3 regions of the Cyclobacterium sp. 10D3-21 genome follow, and region 3 is predicted to be linked to each of the others. Evidence: riboswitches for the same ligand, from Rfam matches in the RefSeq annotation. Region 3 holds a riboswitch; each other region holds the start of a gene.
What was found. A riboswitch is a leader RNA that binds a small molecule or an ion and turns the genes downstream of it on or off. The one in region 3 is predicted to bind cobalamin.
Positions count from the first base shown of each region.

Region 1: it holds a riboswitch for cobalamin, as region 3 does, so the genes downstream of both, metE (5-methyltetrahydropteroyltriglutamate--homocysteine S-methyltransferase) here and AC0L7T_RS20190 (TonB-dependent receptor) in region 3, are expected to answer to the same signal.
Region 2: it holds a riboswitch for cobalamin, as region 3 does, so the genes downstream of both, AC0L7T_RS16980 (TonB-dependent receptor) here and AC0L7T_RS20190 (TonB-dependent receptor) in region 3, are expected to answer to the same signal.

Region 1 covers NZ_CM147924.1:6,750,007-6,755,290, forward strand. Annotated here, with positions in the region: gene AC0L7T_RS26345 (DUF1501 domain-containing protein) at 1-967, shown strand, start outside; gene AC0L7T_RS26350 (NHL repeat-containing protein) at 977-2,044, shown strand; cobalamin riboswitch at 2,139-2,330, shown strand; gene metE (5-methyltetrahydropteroyltriglutamate--homocysteine S-methyltransferase) at 2,516-4,843, shown strand; gene AC0L7T_RS26360 (DUF6340 family protein) at 4,981-5,284, opposite strand, start outside.
Region 2 covers NZ_CM147924.1:4,334,960-4,340,243, reverse strand. Annotated here, with positions in the region: gene AC0L7T_RS16985 (YncE family protein) at 1-732, opposite strand, end outside; gene AC0L7T_RS16980 (TonB-dependent receptor) at 736-2,784, opposite strand; cobalamin riboswitch at 2,935-3,136, opposite strand; gene AC0L7T_RS16975 (sensor histidine kinase) at 3,637-5,284, shown strand, end outside.
Region 3 covers NZ_CM147924.1:5,239,487-5,244,770, forward strand. Annotated here, with positions in the region: gene AC0L7T_RS20185 (DUF5074 domain-containing protein) at 15-1,058, opposite strand; gene AC0L7T_RS20190 (TonB-dependent receptor) at 1,055-2,968, opposite strand; cobalamin riboswitch at 3,131-3,343, opposite strand; gene AC0L7T_RS20195 (ABC transporter substrate-binding protein) at 3,459-4,592, shown strand; gene AC0L7T_RS20200 (iron chelate uptake ABC transporter family permease subunit) at 4,597-5,284, shown strand, end outside.

The sequences.
Region 1 (5,284 bases), 1.5 Mb from region 3:
CATGTTTATGCAAACAGGTTCTCAATTGAGTGGTAGACCATCTATCGGATCATGGCTGAGTTATGGTTTGGGAAGTGACAATGAAAATTTGCCCAATTTTGTGGTTTTACTTTCCAAAAGTCCCGGATCACAGCCACTAAACTCCACCGCCTGGGGAAATGGGTTTTTACCTTCCCATCATCAGGGCATTCAATTTCGTTCGGGCAAAGATCCTGTTTTATACTTGAATAATCCGCATGGGGTACATGACCATGACAGGCGTCGTGCCCTGGACCATATCGGCAAGTTAAATGAACACCAGTTTGACTTGTGGCAAGATCCGGAAATTCAGTCCAAGATCAGCCAATATGAAATGGCCTATAAAATGCAAAACTCTGTACCCGAAGCGGTAGACACCAGCAAAGAGCCGGATTATATTTACGAGCTTTATGGAGAAGATGCAAGAATTCCTGGCACCTATGCTTCCAATTGCCTTCAGGCCAGAAAACTTGCCGAACGTGATGTAAAATTCATCCAGCTCTACCACATGGGATGGGACCAACATGGCAGTTTGCCTAAAGGCATCAAACGTCAAGCATTAAGCACAGACCAGGCCACAGCAGGTTTGATTCAGGACCTCAAACAAAGGGGACTTTTGGAAGACACCTTGGTTGTATGGGGTGGAGAATTTGGGAGAACCAGCTTCTCTCAAGGAAGACTCACCGCTGACAATTATGGCAGAGACCATCATCCTGGATGCTTTACCATGTGGATGGCTGGGGCCGGAGTAAAAAAAGGAATGGTGTACGGAGAAACAGATGAGTTTAGCTATAATGTAGCTAAAGACCCAGTACACGTACATGACTTCCAGGCCACCTTACTACACTTATTGGGCATAGACCATGAGAAGCTCACATTCAAACATCAAGGCAGGAGATTCAGGCTTACAGATGTCCACGGACAGGTAATCAAAGAACTTTTGTCATAATTATAATTCATGTATTCAAGAAGAAAATTCATTCAAACAACTATCACAAGTGGCGGCGCAGTATTCACTACCGGATTGCCACTTTTCAATATCAATTCAAATTCAGCACAAATCCAGAAGGATATTTTGGGGCATGGTGACTTCAAATACAGGGTAGAAAAAGACTGGAGCAAAGCCAATAGCAACAGTCACCCTGTAAACAATTGCCATGAAATGGTCCTTGATAAAAATAATAGATTGATCTTATTGACGGACCATCCAAAAAACAATATCCTAATCTATGACACCTCAGGCAATATTCTGGATACCTGGACCTTGAACTTTTCTGGAGCACATGGTTTGACCCTTACAGAAGAGGGAGACGAGGAGTTTTTATTTATCACAGATACTGGCTTAGGAAAAGTTGTGAAATGCTCCATGGATGGTAAAATACTAATGGAGCTGGACCACCCTTCCAAGATAGGGGCATATACAGAACATGCTTATTACCGTCCTACAGAAACAGCTATTGGCCCAAATGGAGACATCTATGTTGCCGATGGTTATGGTTCTCAGTTTATCTTACAGTACGATCAGAATGGCCAATTTATTCGAAAATTTGGAGGGGATAGTTTTCTTCAGCCGGACAAATTCAAACAAGCCCATGGGGTAGCCATTGATTACAGAGACCCTTCCAACCCTACCTTACTATGTTCTGCAAGAATAAAGAATACTTTCAAACGATTCACTTTAGCTGGTGAGTATCTTGAAGTTCATTACCTACCCGGTGCATTTATAAGCCGTCCGGTTTTAGATGGTGAAAACTTGTATTCAGGAGTGTGTTTTGGAATGGAAAAAGGCAATTATAACATGCGCCTAAACAGAGGTTTTGTAACCATTTTGGACAAAAACAACAAGGTGGTTTCCAATCCCGGAGGCACTGAACCTGTCTATAAAAATGGCCAATTAGAACTGATGCTTCAGGAACTACCGGTCTTCAAACATTGCCATGATGTCTGTTTGGACAGGGACAAGAATTTATATGTCTGTCAATGGAATGCTGATGGTGTTTATCCCTATAAATTACACCGCGTGTAATATTACCCCTACTTTTTTCCTGCCATTTCACCATTCTTGCAGGAAATGTGATTTATCTGACCTACATTTGAGTTCAATAAGTTCTTTTATTATTTCTTCATCAACCGAAATAGGTTTTACTTAACGTGAATTAATAGGGAATCGTGTGAGAATCACGAACTGTCGCGCAACTGTAAGTAACTACAAAGGTTTTTACCCTTAGCAAATCCACTGTTCTTGAATTAAGAATGGGAAGGAAGGTAAAAATGTTACAAGTCAGGAGACCTGCCTATTTCGAATTGACAATGCTTTCGCGATTCGAAGCGTGATGTCAGGTTCGGTGTTATCATCTTAAATACAATTGTTTTCCCGGGGATAATTGCGTCTTTTTTGGTAATTTCCTAAATCTACCCACCCTTCTTTTCTCCTAGCAATTTCGAAATAACGCAAAGGGCTTTTAACTCATTTTATTAATTTAAAAGTTAAAAGAACATGCAAACGCACATTCTTGGCTATCCGCGAATCGGTAGCAAAAGAGAACTCAAAAAAGCCTGCGAGCAATATTGGTCAGGCAAAATTTCATCGGAAGAACTTGCCGAGGCAGGAAGAGCAATCCGATTTCAGAATTGGAAAACCCAGCAAGACATCGGGATTGATCTTATTCCGGTCAATGACTTTTCTTTCTATGACCAGGTGCTTGACATGTCCCTAATGGTAGGGGCTATTCCAGACAGGTATCGACCTCTTTTAGAAAACCCAAACCTTAGCCCATTGGACCATTATTTTGCCATGGCAAGAGGTTACCAAAAGGATGGACTGGACATTACCGCTATGGAAATGACCAAGTGGTTTGACACAAATTACCATTATCTGGTACCTGAATTCACTGAAAAACAAAGCTTTAAATACCTCTCCACCAAGGTTGTGGATGAGTTTATAGAAGCCAAAAGAAAAGGCATTAATGCCAAGCCAGTTCTTATAGGCCCCGTTACTTATCTATTGCTTGGAAAAGAAAAAACAAGCGGATTTGATAAAATTGACCTTATTCATAATATACTCCCTGTCTACCTGGAAATTTTAAAAGACCTGGAAACAAATGGTGCGGATTGGGTGCAATTTGATGAACCATTTTTGGGTCTTGACCTTAATGAAAAGGAAAAAGAGGCTTATAAATTGGTATACCAAAACATTAGAAAAGCTTTTCCAAAACTAAAGCTCCTTTTTTCCACTTATTTTGAAGGCTTAAATGACAATATTAATCTGGCCTTGTCCCTTCCTATCTGCGCACTTCACCTGGATTTGGTACGTAATCCAGATCAATTGAAAGAAATATTGTTGCTTATTCCGGAAAAGTTAAGCCTTTCTTTAGGGATTGTGGACGGTCGAAACATTTGGAAAAATGACTTTCAAAATTCGCTCGGGGTCATCAATCATGTCATTAACAGTATAGGTAGTGAAAGGGTTATGCTTGCGCCTTCATGCTCCTTGTTACATGTCCCTTATGACCTGGAAGCAGAAACCCGAGAAGAAATTCTTTTACCGGAGATCAAACAATGGATGGCTTTTGCCAAACAAAAGTTAAAGGAAGTTGTATTACTGAAGGAATTGTCTTTGCCAAATCCTCATAAAGACACCCTGTTGAAGCTTGAAGTGAACAAGTCAGCGATTGCTAGTCGCAAAAATTCAAGTCTCATCCACAATGAAACCGTGAAATCAAAGGTTAATGCCATTTCGCCTTCAGATGATAAAAGAGACAGTAGGTATGTAACAAGAAGAACCTTGCAGCAAAAAATACTAAAACTACCCTCTTTACCAACAACTACAATTGGCTCTTTTCCGCAAACCAAAGAAGTAAGAAACTGGAGGGCTCAATTTAAGAAAGGTTTTATTGACTCGAAAACGTATGAAAACTTGTTAAAAGAGGCTACTGAAAAGGTCATCCGAAAACAAGAGGAAATTGGGCTGGATGTTTTGGTACATGGCGAGTATGAAAGAAACGACATGGTGGAATATTTCGGTGAACAACTTGCAGGATTCACCTTCAGCCAGTTTGGCTGGGTGCAAAGCTATGGTAGTAGATGCGTAAAGCCACCTATCATTTATGGGGATGTTTTCCGCCCTGCACCAATAACGGTCTTCTGGTCATCTTATGCCCAATCCTTAACAAAAAAACGTGTAAAAGGGATGTTGACAGGTCCTGTTACTATCCTTCAATGGTCTTTTGTCCGCAATGATCAACCTCGCTCCCAAACCTGCCGACAGATTGCACTGGCGATTAGGGATGAGGTAAGGGATCTTGAAAGCGCAGGTATCAAAATCATACAGATTGATGAACCAGCTATAAGGGAAGGACTTCCCTTACGGAGTTCGGAATGGGAAGCCTATCTCAACTGGGCTGTTGAAGCCTTTAGATTGGCCTCTTCAGGTGTCAGCGATGCTATCCAAATTCACACCCACATGTGTTACTCGGAGTTCAATGACATTATGCCAAGTATTGCTGCCATGGATGCTGATGTGATTACCATCGAATGCTCTCGCTCACAAATGGAACTTTTGGATGCCTTTGCAGACTTCAGGTATCCCAATGAAATTGGGCCTGGCATCTATGACATTCATGCACCAAGAGTACCTACCAAATCCGAAATGGTACAGCTGATAAAAAAAGCGCAAGATGTGATTCCAACCGCTCAACTTTGGGTGAATCCAGACTGTGGCTTAAAAACCAGACAATGGGACGAAACAGAAAAAGCACTGAAACTAATGGTGGAAGCTGCCAGGGAATTAAGAGCAATGGAAAAATCCACCAGTGAATTGGTGTAATACAATTGCAAAATAAGGGAAGTAGTCATCTAAGTTGACAACTGCTAAATCCCCTAATTAAGATTTGACCCGGGTGGGGCCATGGCTAATATTTTTATTTCAGCCAATTGCCCCATTCGGGTTTATTTTTATAATTTTTACTGATCCGAAGAAGTCCCTAGTTGCTGATTTAGCAATGCATCTTCCATCATTCTTTGTTCGAGTTCCTTGGCATAAGTCCTTCCCGCCTTAAAGCCATACTCCGTATAAGCCCTCGCGGCCCAATCCTTGGCCAACATTAAATCGCCAAGGACTTCGTGCCCCAAAGAAATATTGTAACAAAGTTTGCCATAGGTTTTATCATCTCCTGGAAGGGAAAGGCCTCCTTGCCAACTTTGGATGGCTTGTTCCCATTCATTGACTTCGGCAAAGCGCGCCCCTTTTTCTAAGGCAGGGTACTTC
Region 2 (5,284 bases), 900 kb from region 3:
ATCACCCCTTGAGCTGACATAAATATTACCTTTTCCATCTGCTTTCACTCGGTGCAGGTTGATGGCAACTTCTATCGTTTTGATGATCTTAAATGAATCCAGGTCAATGACTGAAATGGTGCTTTCATACTGGGGAGGACTATAACCACCAGAATTGGCGATGTAAAGTTTACCATTGGAAACAGCCATTTCTTCAGGCTGTCGGCCTACCTCTATTTTGTTTATTAGGTCAAAATTGCTTGTGTCATATTTGGCTATGAAGCCATTTGGCCTATCATTCCCTAAAGAAACCTCACCATCATAGGCACTCACATAGACAAATCCTCCATCAAAAGTTACGTAGCGACCATTCTTCACTTCCAAAACGGCTATACGTTCTGTAGTCTCAGCATCCATCACTTCCACTTTATTGGAGGCATTGATTACAGCATAAAGTTTGGAGCCATATAGGCCTAAATCATTGCCTACATCTCCTAAGCCAAGCTTTGAGCTTGGGTTTGCTGTGCCATATAAATTCCTGGTATATAGCCCTGTTTGGTAATCATAATAATCCAATGATGCCTTGTTCATGTTCATATTGCCTTCATTAAGCAGATAAAATCCGGCAATATTTGAGGCTTCTTGCTCAGGTAGCTTGTCCTCGTCAGGCAAAGGAATAAAATCATCTTCCCTACAACTCGATAGAGTGGATAGAATAAGTAGGAATAAGAGGTAGCAAAATGAGTTTTTCATGGTTTAAAAGGAGATATTGAATTTTAGTCGATAGTTTCTTCCTGGCATTGGAAAGTTTAAAACCACATCGTAATACTGGTTAAATAGGTTGTTGGTCTCCAATCCCATGGCGTATTGATGCTTGCCAAAATGATTTTTCCAGGTTAATCCCAGGTCGCTGGTATACCAGGGTTGGACATAGTTGACAGGTAAATTTGCCTTTTGGCTAAAGCGTTCACCTGTATAGATGAAGCTGAAATTGGCTTGCCAGTGCTGATAGCTGGCTGATGAGGTAAATGTTCCACTATGAACTGGCGTATAAGGAATCTGGTCTCCATACACTGTGTTGCTGGCCGTAATATCTATTGCCTTCTGGAAGGTGTAACCCATTCCTATTTCGAGTGATACGTTTGCTATTTCTTTAATGCCACGTAGGTTGGTTTCAAGTCCTTTAATTTCTACCTCATTCAGGTTCATCATTGTCCACCGAAAGAGATTGGCAGATGGCATGGCCACAATTTTGTCTTTAACTCGGTTGTAATACGCATCTATCTGAATGGAGAATGCGTCTAAAATGAGGTTGGGCTTGACCTGCAATGTGCTGCCTAAATTGTATTGTGTTGTGAACTCCGGCCTTAAAAAGGTGTTTCCTACGAAAGTGTAATAGCGGTCATTGAAGGTAGGCATTCGAAAAGACTCTTTGTAAAAGGCCCTAATGCGGAAATTCTCATTTAAGGTAAAAGGCTGATAGGAAACTGATATTACTGGGTTGAAAACTTGTTGGTCGCTTCCTTTTTGGTAAAACTTTACCTTATCCTTTACATAAGCAGCTAAAAGGTTTGCTTGTATTTCTAATCTGTCTCGATGTATGGCGCTGGATACCGCGAAGTAATAAGAAGATCTGCTAGGATAAGTGAATCGGTATAGGTTGGCATCCAGGGTATTGAAGGAATAGTCTGCAGCGATGGACACATCCCACCAAGAGTTTAGCATGTATTGATTGACTAGAGAGGTGTAGAATTCCTTTTGATTATATCGATTGTCCAGTGCACCTTCAATCGTTTGATAGTTAGGGTCTATGTACCGATTGTAATCACTGCTGTACTTCATATTGACCATCAGCTCATGTTTGTCAAAAAATGATTTGTGCAACATGCCCTGCACAAAGAAATTCTTGTCCCAAAGACGCTGATAATGACTAAAAATATTGGCAACGATGGCTCCAGGAAGTCCCCGCTCTGATTCGTAATAATAGCCTTTTAGTGATGCTTTTCCTCCTGATTTGAAAGCCTGATGAATTGTGATTTCTGCCCTGAAGGATTCGATATCTCCGTTTTGTCGGGTAGCAGTGGTGTCGTAGCCATTCTCTTTTTGGTACCGGTATTTATATTTCCCATTGGCGGTAATGTATGCTGTGTTGAAGGACACAGAAAGCCCTTCATTAATCCGGCGCTGATAAAGCAGGGATGGGTTGACCAAGCCAAAAGATCCTGTTTTGAATGAAAGTTTCGCATGCTCTTTTTCGCCCGATTCAAACACTGGGATTTTACTCTGCATGAACAGTGTGTTAGAGGCAAAGAAACCTAGAGCTGGCTGGAATATATTGGACTTTTGACCATTGAAAAGTTCTAAAGCCTCAATATTGTCCAAAGAGAATTTACCCAAATCTACCTGCCCATTTTGAGCATTTTTGATGACCACACCATCGTAGAAAACGCTGGTATGTGCAGATCCCATACTTCGGACGTTGATGGTTTTCAGCCCTCCTATTCCTCCATAATCCTTTAACTGAACTCCTGAGAAATACCTGATGGCATCAGCTACTGAAAAACTATTTAGTTTTTCCAGATCTTTACCTCTAAGTGCCTGTACCGGCATTGGAGAGCGAAAACGGGATTGGTATCTTTCAGATTCGACAGTTATCCCTTCAATATCGAAAACGGAGGTTGTATCCCTTGGGGGGAAATATTTTTTGCCATACTTTTCCTGTGCTTGGCATAGGCAAGCAAAAAAGAGTAAAGCGCACAAAAGAAGAATCGCCTCCTGCTTCGGAAGCCATTTGTAAATGATCATTAAAACTATTTGTCTAAAGGCAAATAGCTTTCAACGAAACCAACTGAAATCAAAATCTTGCGTTGCAAGACGAATTTGTTTTCAAGCTTCAATCCCCGAAAGCTTTCAATTAAATCCGGATTCTGCAATAGATTGTCTATCGCATATTTCGGATTACAAATCGTATTGGCAAGTATTCTGACTTACTCACTATTTTCCGACCTTCCCCTCTGATTATACAGAAAGTGATCATTAAAATTTGGAAATAGCTTAATGAGATTACAGCTGCGGGACAGTTCCGGATTCACACCGGATTCCAATTTAATTTCTCTAGGACAATATCCAGGAGGAAACCATTACGGCGGCGAAGATAGGATTCTATTTTCGATAAAAAAATTTCTTTTTTGAATAAAAAATGCTTGAAGGGCAAATCCTTGATTAAGGTTCCATTTTAGGAAGGGTGTCGCTCGCAGCTTATTGGATGAGGATTCCTTAGCATTTATCTTAAATGGTTACTTTTTGACCAAGTGTTTTGTACTTTAAACTAAAGTATTGTATTTATTGACGACACTTTTCAATGATGGTTTGGTTTTTTTTCCCTAGCTTAAAAGATTAGAAAATTACGAAAGGTAAATTTTGAGGACAAAGGGTGAATTAGTAGGGGTTATTGGCTTGGTAGGATTGGTGTTTTAAGCCTTAGTTTAATTGTTTGAAACCAAATCGATAGCGCAGTTTATACCACATTTTGCTAAGTCTAGAAGTTGGCCTTCCTAAATATAGGGGGGATATGAGCTGAAATGCATAACGCTAGCGTAATAGTTGGTTTTAATAAGAAATTACTAATGTTTATTGTGTTGATTAGAATGTATTTATATGCCTCTATTTGATTTTAAGACTGTTTTTTTTAGTTATATTATAGTTAATATCATTAATTTAGGATTAATTGTCTCTTTATATTTTCAGGTAAAAAAGCGGTTCCCTGATATTTCTTTAGTATTGCTTAGTTTTTCAATGCTTACACTTGGAAATATTTCAATATTTTTGCGAGGTAATATTCCTGATTGGCTATCTATACCTGTGGCCAATACCTTAATCGTTTCTTCTACTGTTGTATTATTAATTGGATTAGAGAAATTTGTCAAGTTAAAAGGACCCCAAATTCAAAATTATTTATTGATACTTGTTTTTTTTCTTGGACACGTTTATTTCAGTTTTTTTCATCCCGATTTATACATTAGAAAAATAAATTTTGCATTGGCTTTTTTGCTAATTAGTTTTCAAGTTGCTTATTTAATGTTAAAAAGGACTCCGGTAGCTATGCGAGAGGTAACTCGGCCAGTTGGGTATGTATTTATAGGGGTCTTTTGTGTTCAGGTTTTGCACATTATATACATCATTCAGAATCAACCAGACCTTGCAGGCTATTTAGATTCAACAGGTTCAGAATCTTTATTTTTAATGGCATGGGAGGTCATAATTATATCTCTGACTTATAGTATTTTCCTGATGTATAATAAACGCTTGATGAATGATGTTAATGAGCAGGAGGAGAAATTTTCAAAAGCATTTCATAAAGCTCCTTTTATAATTATTTTATCTAAACTTAAGGATGGAGAAATTTTCGAAGTAAATAAAAATGTCCAATCAATTTCTGGCTTTCAACCTTATGAATTAATTGGTTTAAAATCAGTTGATTTAAATATTTGGAATCAAAATGAAGACCGATTAAAATTCACCTCAGATTTAACCTCAAAAGGTATAATAGTAGAAAAAGAATATTTGTTTCGTAAAAAATCAGGGGAATTATTCTATGGTCTAATCTCAGCCGAAATCATCGAAATAAATAATGTGAATTGTGTTGTGTCTGTAATAAATGACATTACGAATAGAAAGCAAGCAGAGTTTAATCTTCGAAAAAGTGAAGCTTCTTTAAGAGAATTAAATTCAACAAAAGACAAGTTTTTCTCAATTATCGCACATGACTTAAAAAGTCCATTCAATGGCATTATGGGTTTAAGTGAAATCCTAAGTGAACAAGTTAGGGAGAGAGATTATGAAGGAATTGATACTTATGCTGCCATTATAAATGATTCTTCAAAACATGCCATGACATTATTGTCAAACTTGATGGAATGGTCAAGGTCTCAAACTGGCCGAATAGCGTTCAATCCAGAAACAGTTGACCTTGTTAAAATGATTCAATTGACCATTGAATTGTTGAGAACTTCATCCGAGGAAAAAGCAATTGGGATAAGTTTAAATGCACCATTAAAACTTGTTCTATACGCCGATAAAGCAATGATAGAAACTGTATTGCGAAATTTTATATCCAATGCCATAAAATTTACTTCTTTTAAAGGGAAAGTAATTATTGCAGTTGAAGAAACAGAGCTTGAATATTTATTGTCTGTTACTGACAGTGGTGTTGGGATTGACAAAGATAATATTAAAAAATTATTTAGAATTGACAATTCCTATTCCACATTAGGAACTAACGACGAAAAAGGAACAGGTTTGGGGC
Region 3 (5,284 bases):
ATAAATAAGACCAATCAAGGGAAATAAAATCCACTTGGGCCTCTACCTACAGCTACCTCATCGATAAGTTCTCCCTGAGCATTGATACGCATTACGGTACCATTGCCTTGCCAGCCATTGTGCTCCCCTATATACAAGGTTTGTGAGTCGTTATCATAACCCAAACCATAGAAGTTACTGCCGGAATAAAAATCCGCATCCACAACCGAACCTGAAGTTATGGCCAGTTTCACTACCACATCTTCCGTCGCCTGGTTGCTAATGACAAACAATTCACCACTATTATTGATGGTGAAATTACCATTGTAAATGCTATTGCTCACAGGAAATTCAAGGGTTTCCACTACTTCAAAAGTAGCTGAATTTAACTTGTGCAGGTAGACTTTCTCACTGTCGTTGGCATAGAGGTAATGACTTCCCTGAAATTCAAAAAAGAAAAATGGGGTTCCTTCTACATCTACTGTTTTCTCCACTTCATCCTCTCCAACCTCTATCACAGCAATGGTTCCCAGTTGACAGGCTACCAATATTCTGTCCCCGACAAAAGCAAGCCCCTCAGGTCTAGATGGTGTAGGGATTTTATAGGCAATGTCCCCTCCTGTTATGTTTTCAACAACAGCCACAAAGGATTCAGTATTGCTCCAGGTAGCATCATATGGTCCCCAATCGCTAATGTACAATATACCATCAGCCCTGATCATACTCCTGCTATTTACCAGGTCATTACTGACCGCACCTACAGAAATAAAATCAGCTGATTGGACAACTTCTACCTTTCCGGTATTGGCCACAAGATAAGTATAGTCATCATAGCTAATCAAATCCTGAAGTAACCCTGCAAATGGTCTGGAATTAATGTTTTCAAAAACATTGGCTTCCGCCTCTGCGGTGGTCTTATCAAAATGGTAAACTTCACCATCATTGGCCCCAAATGCCCCTTCATTGATTATCAGCACACCATTTTCATAGGCCCCCTGAGGAATTTCAACCGGATCCGTCCCACAGGATACCAAAAGGGCAAACAAAAATAACTTACAGGCTAACTGCATTTTTTTCATAACTCTACATTTAAATTAAATTGAAAATTTCTTCCAGGCATGGACCTCAGGCGAACCACCTGATAATCCGTATTGAAAATATTATTTGTATGGAATCCCAAATTCCCCTTTAGTTTTCCTCTCCACTCAAAGGCATAAGTGACCCCAGTATCCCACAAGCTGTAGGGAGCCAAAAGGGTTTGGTTATCCGTGGTCACATACCTTTCACTTGTCCATTGCTGCTGGATGTAAAACTTGTAGGGGCCATTTTGCAGGCTTCCTTGGGTACGAATTTTATGCTTTGGAACATAGGGAAGTTGTTTTCCCTGACTGAGTGAATTTCCTTGATCTCCGGATTGATTGACCGCACTATTCAAGGAATAGTCCCCATTCATTTCCCATCGATTGCTACCTTGCTTGAATATTCCTTTGAAAAAATACTCCAGTCCCTGGTTGACCACTGAACGTACATTTTCAGCCTGCCAATAGGTACCTTTTGGCAACCACAAAATCCAATGATCTACATCCATATGAAAATAGGTAAGCCTGTTTTCAATAGTAAAAGTGGATAAATTGACTTTACTGGTAAGTCCTACTTCCTTGCTTAGGCTTTTCTCAGGTATCAAATCGGGATTGCCACCCGGCACCCAAAACCTATCGTTTAAAGTGGGAATTTTAAAGCTTCTTGACAGATTACTTATTAATTGCCAATTCCATAGAGCTGAATTAAAGAAAGCCCATTCTACACCCAATGAAGGGGTAAACGGAGCTGCTTCTCCTTCATGGATTAGCTGCCTGAATTGCATGGAAATCCCTAAATTTTGCCTTGGTTTATAATTGGTGGCCTGGTACAATTCTAACCGTTGTTCCTGACTGTTGTAGGTAGCCAACTGGCCTTTGATATGGGAATAGCGGATACCGCCAAGGGTCTGCCATTTTTGAGAGAAAGAGTAATCCAAGGCAGTGCCTAGTAAAAACAAGCGCGTTTGGTTTCTATCCGTATTAAAAACCATCACATCACTGGATATCCCGGTTTTGGCTGTCCAGGTAAACTTTTCACCCGTGAATGCATAATCAACTACAGATCTGACACTGTGGTCTTTTTGTACATCGCTTACAGCTGAGCCCAACAAAGGTTGTATTTGCCTGTCATTGGAATTGATCCATAGGTTGGCTTTTAAGGACTGTTTCGGGCTTATTTCAAAAGCAATATCCTGTACCAAACCAATTTGTGATACCCTGGCATGGTCCTGCCGTTTTTCCGGGGTACCGGGACTTGCCCAATCCTTATAAGTAAAATTATTTGCGGTATAATTTCTGTAGACATTGGTTCGGAAGGCAAATTTTTCAGCTCCCTGACTGTAGCTTACCTGCTGGTGCCAGCGACCAAAACTCCCCAAAAGTGTTCCAATTTTCAATTCATTGCCGGTATTGAATTTCAGGTCAGAAGACAAATGAACAGATCCTCCGATGGCATCGGTTCCATACAAAGCCCCTGAACTCCCGTAATGAATATTTACATTATCAAAGCCACCTATCGGGAAAATTGAATAATCCGCCTGCCCCAATGAAGGGCTGTTCACTGGCAACCCATTCCAAAACAAGGCATTGTGTCCGGCAGAAGTACCGCGCATGCTTAAAGAAGCCAGCATTCCTGATCCGTATTGTCTTAAAAACAAGCCTGTTTCCTGCTGTAAAACCTCTCCCAAAGAATATCCGGACAATTGATCTAACCTGTCCGCATCAAGGGTCCTTACATATTGACCAAAGGCATATTTTCTTAAAGCAGCGGCATGAACTTCCACTTGGGAAAGCACCAAAGTGTCTTGACGGAAGGCCCTTGAGGAATCAGATTCGCTCTGCCAACCAGCAATAAAGAAAACCAAGCAAGCAATTAATGACATCCTCTTTCTTTTTGAATAGGTATCCATGTTTTTACACATTTCGGAATAAAGAAGAGAATGGAATGTTAACTGATAACACCCCTTGAAGACAACCTTTGATAGGTATCTGGATTGGGTACCAATATTCAATAAATGAAACTATTGAAAACAGCTAAAACCTTCTTCTCAGCCTTTCTCCCGAAAGCCATGAATGGTAAGATTTTAATGGCAGGTCTCCTGACTTCCCAAGGTAAATCCGCCTTCTCACCCCAAAAGGGACAATGGCAAAGGATGGATTTCCATTTTCTTTATTGTTATAAAGATTGGGTTACAGTTGCGGGGACAGTTTCGGTTTCACACCGAATTCCCTATTAATCCCGAGAGCCTGGTAAAGGATCGGGAACCATAAATCGGCACAAACATACGTCAAAAACTCTATTCAAAAAACTTTTGAAAAAATTAAGCTGTTGGAAATGGACGCTGCAATGGTTTACTTTGAACTGAAAATCAAATCCTGTTTATTCTTTTTTACTAAGAAATGACTGTTATTCGCCTGTTTATTTTTGTTTTATTATTTCTTCCGGCTTGCCAGCAAGCCAGACAAGAAGGCACTTTGGATGCTCTGGAAGAAGTCCCTTTACGCTACGCAAAAGGTTTTGCGCTTTTCCGTGGGGAAAATTACCATGTAATTGAAATTGTTCAACAGGAAGGTGAAAACCAACGGTTTTTGGTTTATGATTCGCAAAAAGAGATTGATTTTCCTGATATCCCCATTGATGGGAAAATTGCTTCAGGCAGCCATAAAATAATATTGTCGGCCACACCACAAGTCGCTCATTTGGATTACCTCAATGCTGAAGAAAGTCTAATGGCCTTCCCTGACCTTGACCTGATCACTTCTGAAAAGATCAGGAAAAGAATCAATGAAAACAAAGTCATTGACCTTGGAAAGGGGCCAACCTGGGATTTAGAAAAAATTATTGACCTTCAACCGGATTGGGTCATGGTTTCAGGTTTTGGGGAAACTTCCAAAATGGTAGAGCGATTGAAGTCAGCAAAAATACCGGTAATAGTCAACAAGGAATACCAGGAAAAACACCCTTTGGGACGGGCCGAATGGATAAAAGTAACAGGAATATTGTTGGGAAAACAGGAAGAAGCCTCAGCCGTATATTCAAAAATAGCCGCCAATTATAAAGCTGCACAAGAACGCCTTAGTCCTGTCCCTGTAGAAAATAAACCTTCTGTTCTCTCCGGCTCCATGTACAAAGACATTTGGTATGCGCCAGCTAAAGACAGTTGGGCTGCTAAAATCATAGCCGATGCGGCTGGCCATTACCTTTTTAACACTATGGAAGGGACAGGAAGTTTGACTTTAAACTATGAGTTTGTTTTGGACAAGGCCAGTCAAGCAGATTATTGGATAGGGGCAGCCGATTATGCCTCTTTGGGCAGTATGGTTGCTCAAAACCCCAAATACAGTGGCTTTGAGGCTTACAAAAAGAAAAATGTATATACCTACACGCTGGGCAAAGGGGAAACCGGTGGATTCAGGTATTTTGAAGAGGGATACCTGCGGCCAGATTTGGTACTTTTGGACATGATCAAAATTCTCCATCCTGAAAAAGCGGTGGACCATCAGTTTAGGTATTTCCAAAAATTAGAGGATTAGGCTCATGACTCACCGCGTTAAGTTTACTTTTTGTCTGATTTTAATGGTTCTCTTATGGCTATTAAACCTGAGCCTAGGTTCCCTTTCTATTCCAGTAGCCTCCCTCCTGGAAAGGTTGGCGGGAATTCCTTTCCCTAGGGAGAGTTGGGAAATAATTGTTATGGATTATAGAGTTCCCAAGTCTTTTACTGCGGTATTGGCTGGCATAGGACTTTCGGTGAGTGGCTTGCAGATGCAAACATTTTTTAGAAATCCACTGGCTGGACCCTTTGTTTTAGGCATCAGCTCAGGAGCTGGCTTAGGGGTGGCCTTATTGTCCATGGCAGGAACGGCCTTTGGCTGGCAAATTTTGTCCGGCACACCCAATTATTGGGCAGCCATCATCGCCTCAAGTGGCGGAGCTATCGGCGTATTGGTTTTGATGGGACTGGCTTCATGGAAAGTAAAAGACAGCATGACTTTGTTGATTGTAGGTTTGATGTTTGGAAGTGCGGCATCTTCTGTAGTTACGCTTTTGTCCTATTTCAGCTCTGCTGAAGAGTTGAAGATGTTTACCCTATGGTCCATGGGCAACCTTGGTAATACAGGTTGGCCTGAACTGGGACTGTTATCCGGGGCCATACTTATAGGTTTATCAATGGTGGTATTTTCCGTGAAATCTTATAATGCCATGCTTTTGGGAGAAGCTTATG